3 regions of the Dehalococcoides mccartyi 195 genome follow, and region 2 is predicted to be linked to each of the others. Evidence: riboswitches for the same ligand, from Rfam matches in the RefSeq annotation. Region 2 holds a riboswitch; each other region holds the start of a gene.

The links. A riboswitch is a leader RNA that binds a small molecule or an ion and turns the genes downstream of it on or off. The one in region 2 is predicted to bind cobalamin.
Region 1: another riboswitch for cobalamin. It lies ahead of DET_RS01805 (adenosylcobinamide amidohydrolase); the one in region 2 lies ahead of DET_RS03420 (ABC transporter substrate-binding protein).
Region 3: another riboswitch for cobalamin. It lies ahead of DET_RS00725 (zinc-dependent dehydrogenase); the one in region 2 lies ahead of DET_RS03420 (ABC transporter substrate-binding protein).

The regions. Positions count from the first base shown of each region.
Region 1 covers NC_002936.3:299,192-302,472, reverse strand. The annotation lists gene DET_RS01810 (sensor histidine kinase) at 1-371, opposite strand, end outside; gene DET_RS01805 (adenosylcobinamide amidohydrolase) at 859-1,626, opposite strand; cobalamin riboswitch at 1,739-1,882, opposite strand; gene DET_RS01800 (hypothetical protein) at 1,881-2,177, opposite strand; gene DET_RS01785 (reductive dehalogenase) at 2,220-3,281, opposite strand, start outside.
Region 2 covers NC_002936.3:598,285-601,565, reverse strand. The annotation lists gene DET_RS03425 (FecCD family ABC transporter permease) at 1-890, opposite strand, end outside; gene DET_RS03420 (ABC transporter substrate-binding protein) at 942-1,958, opposite strand; cobalamin riboswitch at 2,063-2,181, opposite strand; cobalamin riboswitch at 2,272-2,407, opposite strand; gene DET_RS03415 (hypothetical protein) at 2,567-3,052, opposite strand; gene DET_RS08845 (hypothetical protein) at 3,073-3,195, opposite strand.
Region 3 covers NC_002936.3:121,614-124,894, forward strand. The annotation lists gene DET_RS00720 (4Fe-4S binding protein) at 1-690, opposite strand, end outside; cobalamin riboswitch at 925-1,117, shown strand; gene DET_RS00725 (zinc-dependent dehydrogenase) at 1,226-2,251, shown strand; gene trpD (anthranilate phosphoribosyltransferase) at 2,272-3,281, shown strand, end outside.

The DNA of each region.
Region 1 (3,281 bases), 300 kb from region 2:
ACCTGTATCTGAAGCTGTTTACGGAGATTAACCGGGTCAGTCACATCCTGAAGGACTTCATACAGAAAATCCCTGCCATTTATGGTAACCTTGCTTGCAGTTTTTAAAATAGTAATCAGCTTGCTACTGCTGGTCAGCAGCTGCCTTTCAGCATTGTCTATTGATTGCCCCATATCAAGTATCGGGCATTTACCCTCTTCCGCCGGGCAAATGAACTTATGGCAGGAATGGCCTATAATCTCGGATGCCTCTGCCCCGATAAGATTCTGGGCCGCCTGATTTATATTCATGATTTTTCTGGACAAAACATCTATCACTACAATACCTACAGGCAAGGTATCGATCTGAATCGTATCCAAGTTATCAATCATGGCTAGAGTCCCCCACAACAATCCGCTACTTATAGCCATACTAATATTACCATACAAAAAAAACAAGTACAATTGAATAATACGGCTAACATTTGTGTAAGATTTTATAGACAATGGGGTTACATTCTATATTCCGGCAGTTAAAGCCTTGCTGAAGGTAATAAAAGAGTTTATAAGAGTATAAGAATATTAAATAATGAAGAATCGGATATTTTATTTGGTAAACTGGCACGGGATTTACCGTATAATTAACATCAATTTATTTTATAAGATCACCCTCCTGATATTATAAGTTGTCTTAATAGACCTGCCAAGGTATACAACGACTACCTAATCCATACCAGACCGGCTATGACATTAGCTTGATAATTGAGGGCGTTTGAGAATAAATAACTATAAAACGAATTCAAGATATTAATAAGTAATCTGGAATCTATATTAACATTACTAACTATTCGGCTATGAATATTTAATAAATAGCGACTATCTAGTATCCCCGGCAGTTTCTGACGGCCTGTTTGACTGCCTGAGTTGCAGCTTTGGCCATCATCTCCCCCAGTTTGGTATGACCACCCACATAAGTATATTTATCATCCCCGCCTGATACGCTGATTATCTGGTCTGTTCCCGTTCCGGTTGCCTGCCATTCGGGGTGTACCGCACTCCGTATATCCAGTTCCTGTAAAGCTACATTCTTAGCCTCGGTCAGTGTGATATACGACGAAGCAAGCGTGGGTGTCTCCAGAGTAGAGCCGGTAAGCAGGATAATATTTATCGTGCCTATCTTCTCAAACTTGCCATTTCGCTCTATACCGCTTGCGGCATCACAGCCTATCCGCATGGCGTTGGTCTTGACCCCGGCAGTAGCAAAGGCAAGTACCCAAAACTCTTCATAACTTTCTTCCGCCCAGGCTATTTTGTCCTGGTCTACTCCAGTAGATAAAAATGAGACTTTATCCAGGTCTGTGCCGTATCTCTCAAGGACTTCTTCCAGCACTACCGAATAGGCTGTCTGCCAGTCTGATGAGTTGTCGTGCATGAAATCCCAGAGTTCAGGGGGTATGTGGGTGTTTAAGATATATCTGGCCTTACCCAGCCCGGTGCGGGTGGAGAGTATATTCCTTTCCTCCGGCAGTTCTATTACCAAAGTATTGGTGGACGCACCCAGTGCCTTATGATAGACAATGCCTGCTTTTACCCCGTGAAAACTGCCCAGTTCTTTATAACAGGTATCTGTTTTCAGTTCAGATATCACCTTTGTTCCCTCCATATCAGCCTTATTCCCTTTCCCCGTAAAATATGCCCCCTCCGGAATACAGGAGGGGGCTAATTATCTTTAACTCCGCACCTGCTCTTTCCGTAGTCACCGGAAGGGCAGTACCTGAATCCGGGCGCTTTGCTGGCTTGCTCTTTTCCCCGCTCACAGTAGGCGCTACTGCTCCGGATTTTCACCGGCTTTCTTTCCCGTTTCCCCCTTTGAATCCAAGGGGATTTCAGGTAATACTTATATTAACTTTGGGCCTTGATACGTCTGGTAACTAACTGCCAGCTGACCAGCATAAGGATTATCGCCGGTAAACCGGTAACCAGCAGGAACATATAGGCTGCCTGAGAATAAAACTCTTGGAAAGCTGTATAGAAATTCTGAATAGTAAATAGGAATAGTATCAGCCCGGCTATACCTATAATCCATTCATAAAGGCGCAAAGATATCCCTTTCTGGCCAAGTTTATTAATCAGAAATGTAAAACCTACGCCTAAAGCGATACCTATGAGCATCCATATGAGAGTATACAGAGACCACATATTTCTAACTTCCTTTCTAGAAAATAAGGCTATTGCCAGTCTTTATAAATTGGTTTCAATACCTTCAAGCGGCCAGTATTTATCAGGTTCAAACCAGAAGTTGTCCCACATATTCTGGTCTTTGACTATGCCGTAACCAAAGGCATGGTCCATATTGGCAAAAAAGCCGTTGAAGATACCTGTCTGAGAAACTACGCCTTTAACTACTTCGTGGATACTGGACTTGATATCCTTGCTAAATACGCAAGAAGCTACGCAAGCCGCACACCCATGTTTACCAGAAGTCACCCAGAAATTGTGGCAGGCAAAGTCGTTGTTAGGCCAGACCTTTTTACCGGATAGATTAAAGTATTCCGGTATAAGCTTGGTCGGATTGGAATTAGCATCATCAGCGGGAGTAATCTCATAGGTCGGTTCACGGAAAGTCGGTATAGCTGAAGCAGGGCAAGCTTTGGCACATAATCCGCAATCCCTGCAGAAACGATTAGCCCCGAAGTCTATGGGATTAGTAGTGGGTAACGGGAGATCAGTGAAAAACACCTCCACCTTACGAATTAATGGACCACAAGATGGGGTTATTTGCCCTCTCATACGCCCCAACTCACCTATCCCAGATAGTACTCCGAACGGCACGTTATTCCAGGGGCCCCAGCCTGAACCTGCAGTAGTATAGCCAATGGCATGAATAAATCCTCTGAAATGGATATCAAATGCAATTGAACGAGCATAAGATTTGGCAGTGGTAGCATCCGCCCTATAGCTCGGCGCCATCAAAGCCGGATTTCTAGCCTCGCGTATTACAACTACTATTATGTTGTTGCACTTTTCTGGGATAACCATTTTTTTATCTGTTTCGTATGGCTGATCAACATCTTCCCAAACTACTTCTTTGCCATTCTTATCTGCCAGAATCGGTAAAACGCCGCATGTCTTATGTACAAGTTTCTTGGTATATTCATCTGCCTTCAAGTAGCCCACTTCAGCCCCGCCGCACCATCTAGCAGCCATGCGGATTAAAGCTGCATTCTGTTCGGGTGTGCCTTCCCACCGGGGCACTCCCATATTATCAGGTGTGATTATCCCAAAAAGATCGGTAGCCCATAC
Region 2 (3,281 bases):
GCGTGGGGAACTATAATACCCACAAAACCGATAATACCCACAAAAGATACCGCTGCGGCTGTTATCAGGGTAGCTGCCGTAAGGAGGAAGATTTTCATCCGCTCCACATCTACCCCCAGTTCCTGAGCCTGCTCTTCACCCAGCTGAATAAGGTTCAGCGAACGGGCAAATAAAAGTATAACTATAGTACCTATGATTACAATAGGTACAACTATTTTTACACTGTCCCAGGCAGCCATAGAAAAACTGCCCATCAGCCAGAACATAACAGAGTGAATCTTGTCGCCGCTGACCGTAATCAAATACGATACAACAGCCGTAAGGAATGAGCCCAGTGCCACACCGGCCAGTATCAAAGTGGTAACCGTAAGGCGGTTTCCCACCCTGGCCAGCATATACACAACACCTACCGCCCCGAACGCCCCCACAAAGGCAAACAGCGGGGTTGCGAAAATACCCAGTATATCAAAACCGATACCTAGTATCAGCCCCAGTACAGCGCCTACCGCCGCCCCTTGGGCCACACCGATAAGATAAGGGTCTGCCAGAGGGTTACAGAAAAGCCCCTGATATGTAGCCCCGGCCACAGCCAAAGCCATACCCACCACTCCGGCCAGCAGGACTCTGGGCAAACGGATATCCCAAATAATAGTCTGGGTATTTACAGTCCAGTCAGGGCTGATATGTATAAAGGGGATTTTTGAAATTATAATGGATATAGTGGTAAAAAACGGCACTTCAACCGAGCCGAATGAAATAGCAAAGATTGCCGCCAGCAGCAGCAATCCAAGCAACCCGAGCATTGCATAAAGCCTGCCCTGCCAGTGAGGGTGCAGACCGCCGGGTACTGCCGGGCAGTTTTCTTTATTCAGACTTGTATTAACACCCATTCTTACCTGCAAAACTGTGGGGCAGGTATATACCTGCCCCAGCCGAATTCTTTATCCGCTGAAAGCCCCGAATATTTCAGGGTGGAGCATCTGGGCCAGCTGCTCCAGAGCATCTACAATCCGCGGGCCGGTACGGCCGATAAGGTCTGTATTGATACTATATATATTGCCGTTTATTCTGGCATCAATAGCCGCCAGACGGGGCTCATCCTGCATAAAAATCAGCGGCGCATCCGCCCCTGAACCCATACCGGTACCCACCACTATCACCTGGGGATTAGCCCCGAGTACTGTTTCCAAACTAATGGTAGGATAAGCTTCTACAGAATCAGCAGTAATACTAACGCTTCCGGCAGCAGTAATCAAGCCGGTTATAAAGGCAGTAGAACCAACACTCATAAGAGGTTCATGCCAGACAATGTATAAAACACGCGGTTTCTGACTGTCAGACAGGTTTTTGACCTTGGCTGTTACCGCATCTATACGGGTTTGCATCCCGTCTACCAGCGAATTGGCTTTTTCAACCTGATTAAGGCATTTGCCAATAAGCTCAATAGATGAGATTACTTCTTCCAGATTATCCGGGCTGATAGCTATCACAGTCAGACCCAGCTGTTCAAGCTGAGGGATAACGGTAGATTCATGAAGATTGGAGGCCAGAATAATATCAGGTCCTATAGCAGTCACCGCTTCAACATCTACGGTTGAAAAACCGCCCACCTTGGGCTTATCTGCGGCGGCCTCAGGGTAGTTGCAGTAAGTAGTCACACCCACCAGTTTATCTTCCAGTCCCATAGCATAAATAGTTTCGGTATTGCTGGGGGAAAGAGAGACTATAGTCTGGGGTTCGGACTGAATAGTTACCGTCCTGCCCAGCTGGTCTGTCACTGTCAAGGGATAGCTTACTTCGGTTACTACCGGGGTATCATCTTCATTTTCGGTATCGTCTGCCGTTTTACAGCCGCCTGCCAAACCCAGCAGCAAAACCAAACTTAAGAAGATACTGGCAACAGCCGTACCCAAGCGGGCACTCTTACTGTTAAGTTTCATTTTAATATCACTCAGCATAACTGCTCCATTCATTTTTAATATCGGAAACCAAAACCACGGGCAAAACTGTTTCCTCTTACAAGTTTTTCTGCATGGCCACGTACCTCCTCTTACCGCGGAGAGCCTCTAAAACCGAACTTTGAAGTTCTGACTTCGGGGTATTTGCCCCATTACAGCAGGCGGTACTGCGCCGGAATTGCACCGGTCTTGCACTCAAAGTTCAAGGCCCTGTTATTTTTTATATACTCTGCCAGACATAAAAAATACCTCTGCCTCATCGGACAAAGGTATTTCAGTCACTTTAAAATGACTACCCTCCCTATTCCGCGGAGTGCCTGGTAACGGAATTTGAGGTTCTGGCTCCCGAAGGTCTCCCCTCGGTCACAGTAGGCGGTACTGCGCCGGATTCGCACCGGTCTTGCACTCATAGCTATCCCGTCATATATTCAACTAAATTTTAGTTTACTCCAGTTATTTTGTTTAGTCAATACATAAACGAAAAACCTGAAATATATTCTCAGGGAAACCAGACCCGTAAACCTGCTTTGACAGACCCCCTATCCCAAGCATTCCGGGGACATAAAAAAGGGATTTAGAAACTAAATCCCTTTCAGATTAAAATTAGATTAGCCGTCGTAAATACCGTCAGGGCTGTGGTTTTCCAGCAGAAGCTTATGCCTGGGGAAAATACGTTCCCGGTAAACTGCTTCCAGTACGTCCAGCAGTTTATGCGGGTCTGATTCGTAGTAGACCCGGGCACCGGTTTCCTTGTCCACCATGGCAATAATCTTGTCCAGATGGTCAGCAATACCGCCGCTCCCCCGCAACACGCCTATAACCTTGCCTTCGTCATAAGCTATGGCAAACTCACCCAGAGTGCCGGAGCGCCCCCCGGCAAATATAACTACGTCACAGCTGCGGATATTTTCAATCTCCCGTCCCATCAGACCTGAGCCGGTATAGATAATGGCGTCATATCCGCGGGTGGGAGAATGGTATTTTTCTACGTGTTCTTCCAGATTGAGGGCCGGAGAAATACCCACTACTACTCCGCCTTCTTCCTTAGCCCCCAGCACAGTTTCATGGGGCATACCGGGACAGGCACCGGTAATAAGTACATGTTTACGCTTGGCTATGCACTCACCCAGACAACGTAGATTTTTTTGGTTTCATCAGACATTGCCCCGCCGGCAGAACCCATAACCCCTATTGTCATCTGGGGAAAAGGCGGAATCAGCTTGGTTGGTTTTATCATTACGCTCGCTTCTCTCTTGTAAGGTTTAAGGATATATAACTGCAAACCATTTTACCTAATAAACGGGTTTATCTCAATCAATAAAA
Region 3 (3,281 bases), 480 kb from region 2:
GGTATGGATGGTTACGCCCAGGTCGGTGATGGCCTTAATTTCTTTATTGAGTATATCTTTGGGCAGCTGATGCTCGGGTATACTGTAAAACATCTTGCCGCCGGCGTATTCCATAGATTCAAATATAGTTGCTTCGTGCCCCAGCAGGGTCAAAAAGTAGGCTGAGGTAAGCCCGGCTGGGCCGGAACCGATAATAGCTACCTTTTTGCCGGTGGAAGGGGCAATTTTAAGGTTATTTTTCCAACTGCCGTCGTCATTTTCAGCGGCATATCTCTTTAAAGCCCGAATGGCAATAGGCTCGTCAAATTTCTGGCGCTGGCACTCCAGTTCACAGGGGTGGAAACAGACATAACCGCACACTGAAGGGAAGGGTATCTTTTCTCTCATAACAGCAGTGGCAGCCGGGGCGTTGCCCTCAGCTACAAAGCGGACATAGCGGGGGATATCCAATCCGGCGGGGCAGGCGCGGGTGCAGGGAGCGGTGCCGACCCGTTTGGTGGGTGTCTTATCCCTGTCCAGTTTGATAGCATCTACCGGGCAGATGCTGGCACAGCGGTTACATCCGGTGCAGCGGCTCTGTGTCCAGAAAAACTCACTGCCGGCGGTGCGCTTGGTAGAAACTACCTTGCCGTCCTGTTTGATTTCTTCAGCCGGTTCCATTTTGTCTGCAGGTGCTTTTGTTTTGGCCATATATGTCTCTTCTACAAAATATTTAAGCCGATATTTAAAAGACCTAGTTCCTGATATTATACTTGCAACATATAGTACATTGTCAATCTGCAAGCTCACCTGTGAGCCAAACTGCTCTATTCTACCACCCATTTAATTCTTTATCCACCCGGCTTTTGAAGCAGCTGTTTTTTGGGCAAAATGCGGCTAAAATAAGTATTGACAAAACAGAAATAACTAATTAAAATCAAGTCTAATTGAATATGGTCTGCCGGTGCTTTGTAACAAAAGCTTAAAAGGGAAGCCTGTTAGAATCAGGTGCGGTCCCGCCGCTGTATACGGGGACGAAAACTGGAATACGCCACTGTTTCATTAAAATGAAGCGGGAAGGCCCGGTGAGTAGGTTGAGCCGTAAGCCAGAATATCTGCCGGTATAGAGTTTCGCGGAAAATGGCCGTGGGAAATGGTAAATCCCTGAGCCGAAAGGTTTGGGGTTTTATTTTTTTTAATCCTCAAACCTTGGTGGTTTGGGGATTTTTTTATTATGGGGGGAAATATGAAAGCGGTCTTGCTGGAAGAACCGGCTAAACTTAGCCTGGCGGAGGTGGACACTCCGTCCTGCCCCAAGGGTGGTGTGCTCTTGGAGGTAGCCTGCTGTGCAATCTGCGGCACAGACGTAAAGATGTTCCGGCGGGGACACCGTGACCTTAAGTATCCCCGGATACTGGGGCATGAAATAGCCGCTGTGGTAGCCTGCTCTGAACACCCTGATTTCAAGGCGGGTGACAGGGTGCAGGTTTATCCGGGTATTGCCTGCGGGGTCTGCCCGCTTTGCCTGCAGGGCAGGGAGAATTTGTGCGGGCAGGTGAAAATAATCGGTTTTAATTATGACGGGGGCTTGGCCGAATATATGGCACTTCCCCCTGAAAGCCTGCCTGGCGGGCTTAACATAATACCTGAGAATGTTTCAGACGAAGAAGCCTCTCTGGCTGAGCCGCTTGCCAGCTGTATCCACAGCCAGTCTGTTAGCCGGGTGGGGGACGGAGACCGGGTGCTGGTGCTGGGGGCTGGGCCTTTAGGTCTTTTACAGGCCATGCTCGCCCGGCATAACGGGGCGGAAAAGGTGCTTATGGCCGAAGTCCTGCCTGACAGGGTGTGTGGGGCGGAACTGGCCTGCCCTGACGGGGTGATAGATTTGGCAAAGACCAGCCTCAGGCAGGGGGTTTTTGAGCAGACCGGGGGGGCGGGGGTAGATGTGATTTTGATTGCCAGTTCGGGGGTAGAAGTGGGAGAGCTGCCCTCTGTTTTGAGCCCCGGCGGGCGGATAAATTTCTTTTCCGGTCTGCCTAAAGACCGTTCTGAATTCAGCCTGGACGCCAACACTATCCATTACCGGGAGCTGGCCTTGAGCGGCTCTTACGGCTCTACTCCAGCGGATAATACCCGGGCGCTTAGCCTGATAACGGATGGGATTATACCTGTAAAAAGGCTTATCAGCCGGGTAACGGGTATTTCAGATATAGAGGAGGCTTTTCTGGGGGTGGAAAAGCTAAAAGGCCTTAAAACCATTATCAAATTTTAATAAAAAAGAGGGAAACAAAAGTGGACGAAAACAGGGTAAAAAATTTCGGGGCTGTCATAAGCCGCCTTATTTCAAAGGAAAATCTTAACCGTGAAGAAGTAAAAGACTGTTTCTGCCAGATAATGCGGAATGAACAGCCTGACCTCCAGCAGGGTGCCTTTATGGCCGCCCTAACCGCCAAGGGTGAAACAGCACCGGAGATAGCCGGTGTCTGGGAAGCTATATATGAGCAGGATACGGTAAGGGTTAAGCCTTTGGTAAATAAACCTTTGGTGGATAACTGCGGTACGGGCATGGACAGCCTGAAGACCTTTAACATCAGCACGGCTGCTTCCATTGTGGCGGCGGCGGGCGGGGTGGTACTGGCAAAACACGGTGCCAGAGCCCTTTCCGGCAGCTTAGGGACTATTGATATGCTGGAATCACTGGGTGTTGACGTGGAAACAGACGTGGAGACCGTCAGGCGGAGTATTGAAACGGCGGGTATAGGCATTTTTAACGGCATGAGCGCCAAAGTTCACCCCCAGGCTCTTTTCCGTATCCTTTCCCAGATACGTTTCGGGACTACCCTTAATATTGCCGGTTCGCTGGCAAACCCGGCTTTGCCCCGTTATGCGGTCAGGGGGGTATATTCAGCCGAACTATTGCAGCCGGTGGCCGAGGTGATGCGTGAGATAGGTTATAAAAAAGCCCTGGTTATCTACGGCTCTGCCCCCGGCGGCCGGGGAATGGATGAACTTTCCGTTTTGGGCGAAAGCCGCATTGCCGAGCTTGGCGAAGACGGGCAGATTATTAACTACAGCTTGTCTCCGGCAGATTTTGGTTTAAAACCCGGCCGGACGGAGGATATTCTTACTTCGGGTGATAAACAACGCGAAACCCTGCGGCTTCTCCGTATTCTTTCTGGCGGTGAAAACGGGGCTGCTTTTAACGCGGTTTGTCTGAATGCCGCTCCTGTTTTTTATATAGCCGGTGAGGCTGACAGCCTTCAGCAGGGTTATGCTAAAGCGGCGGAGATAATCCGTTCCGG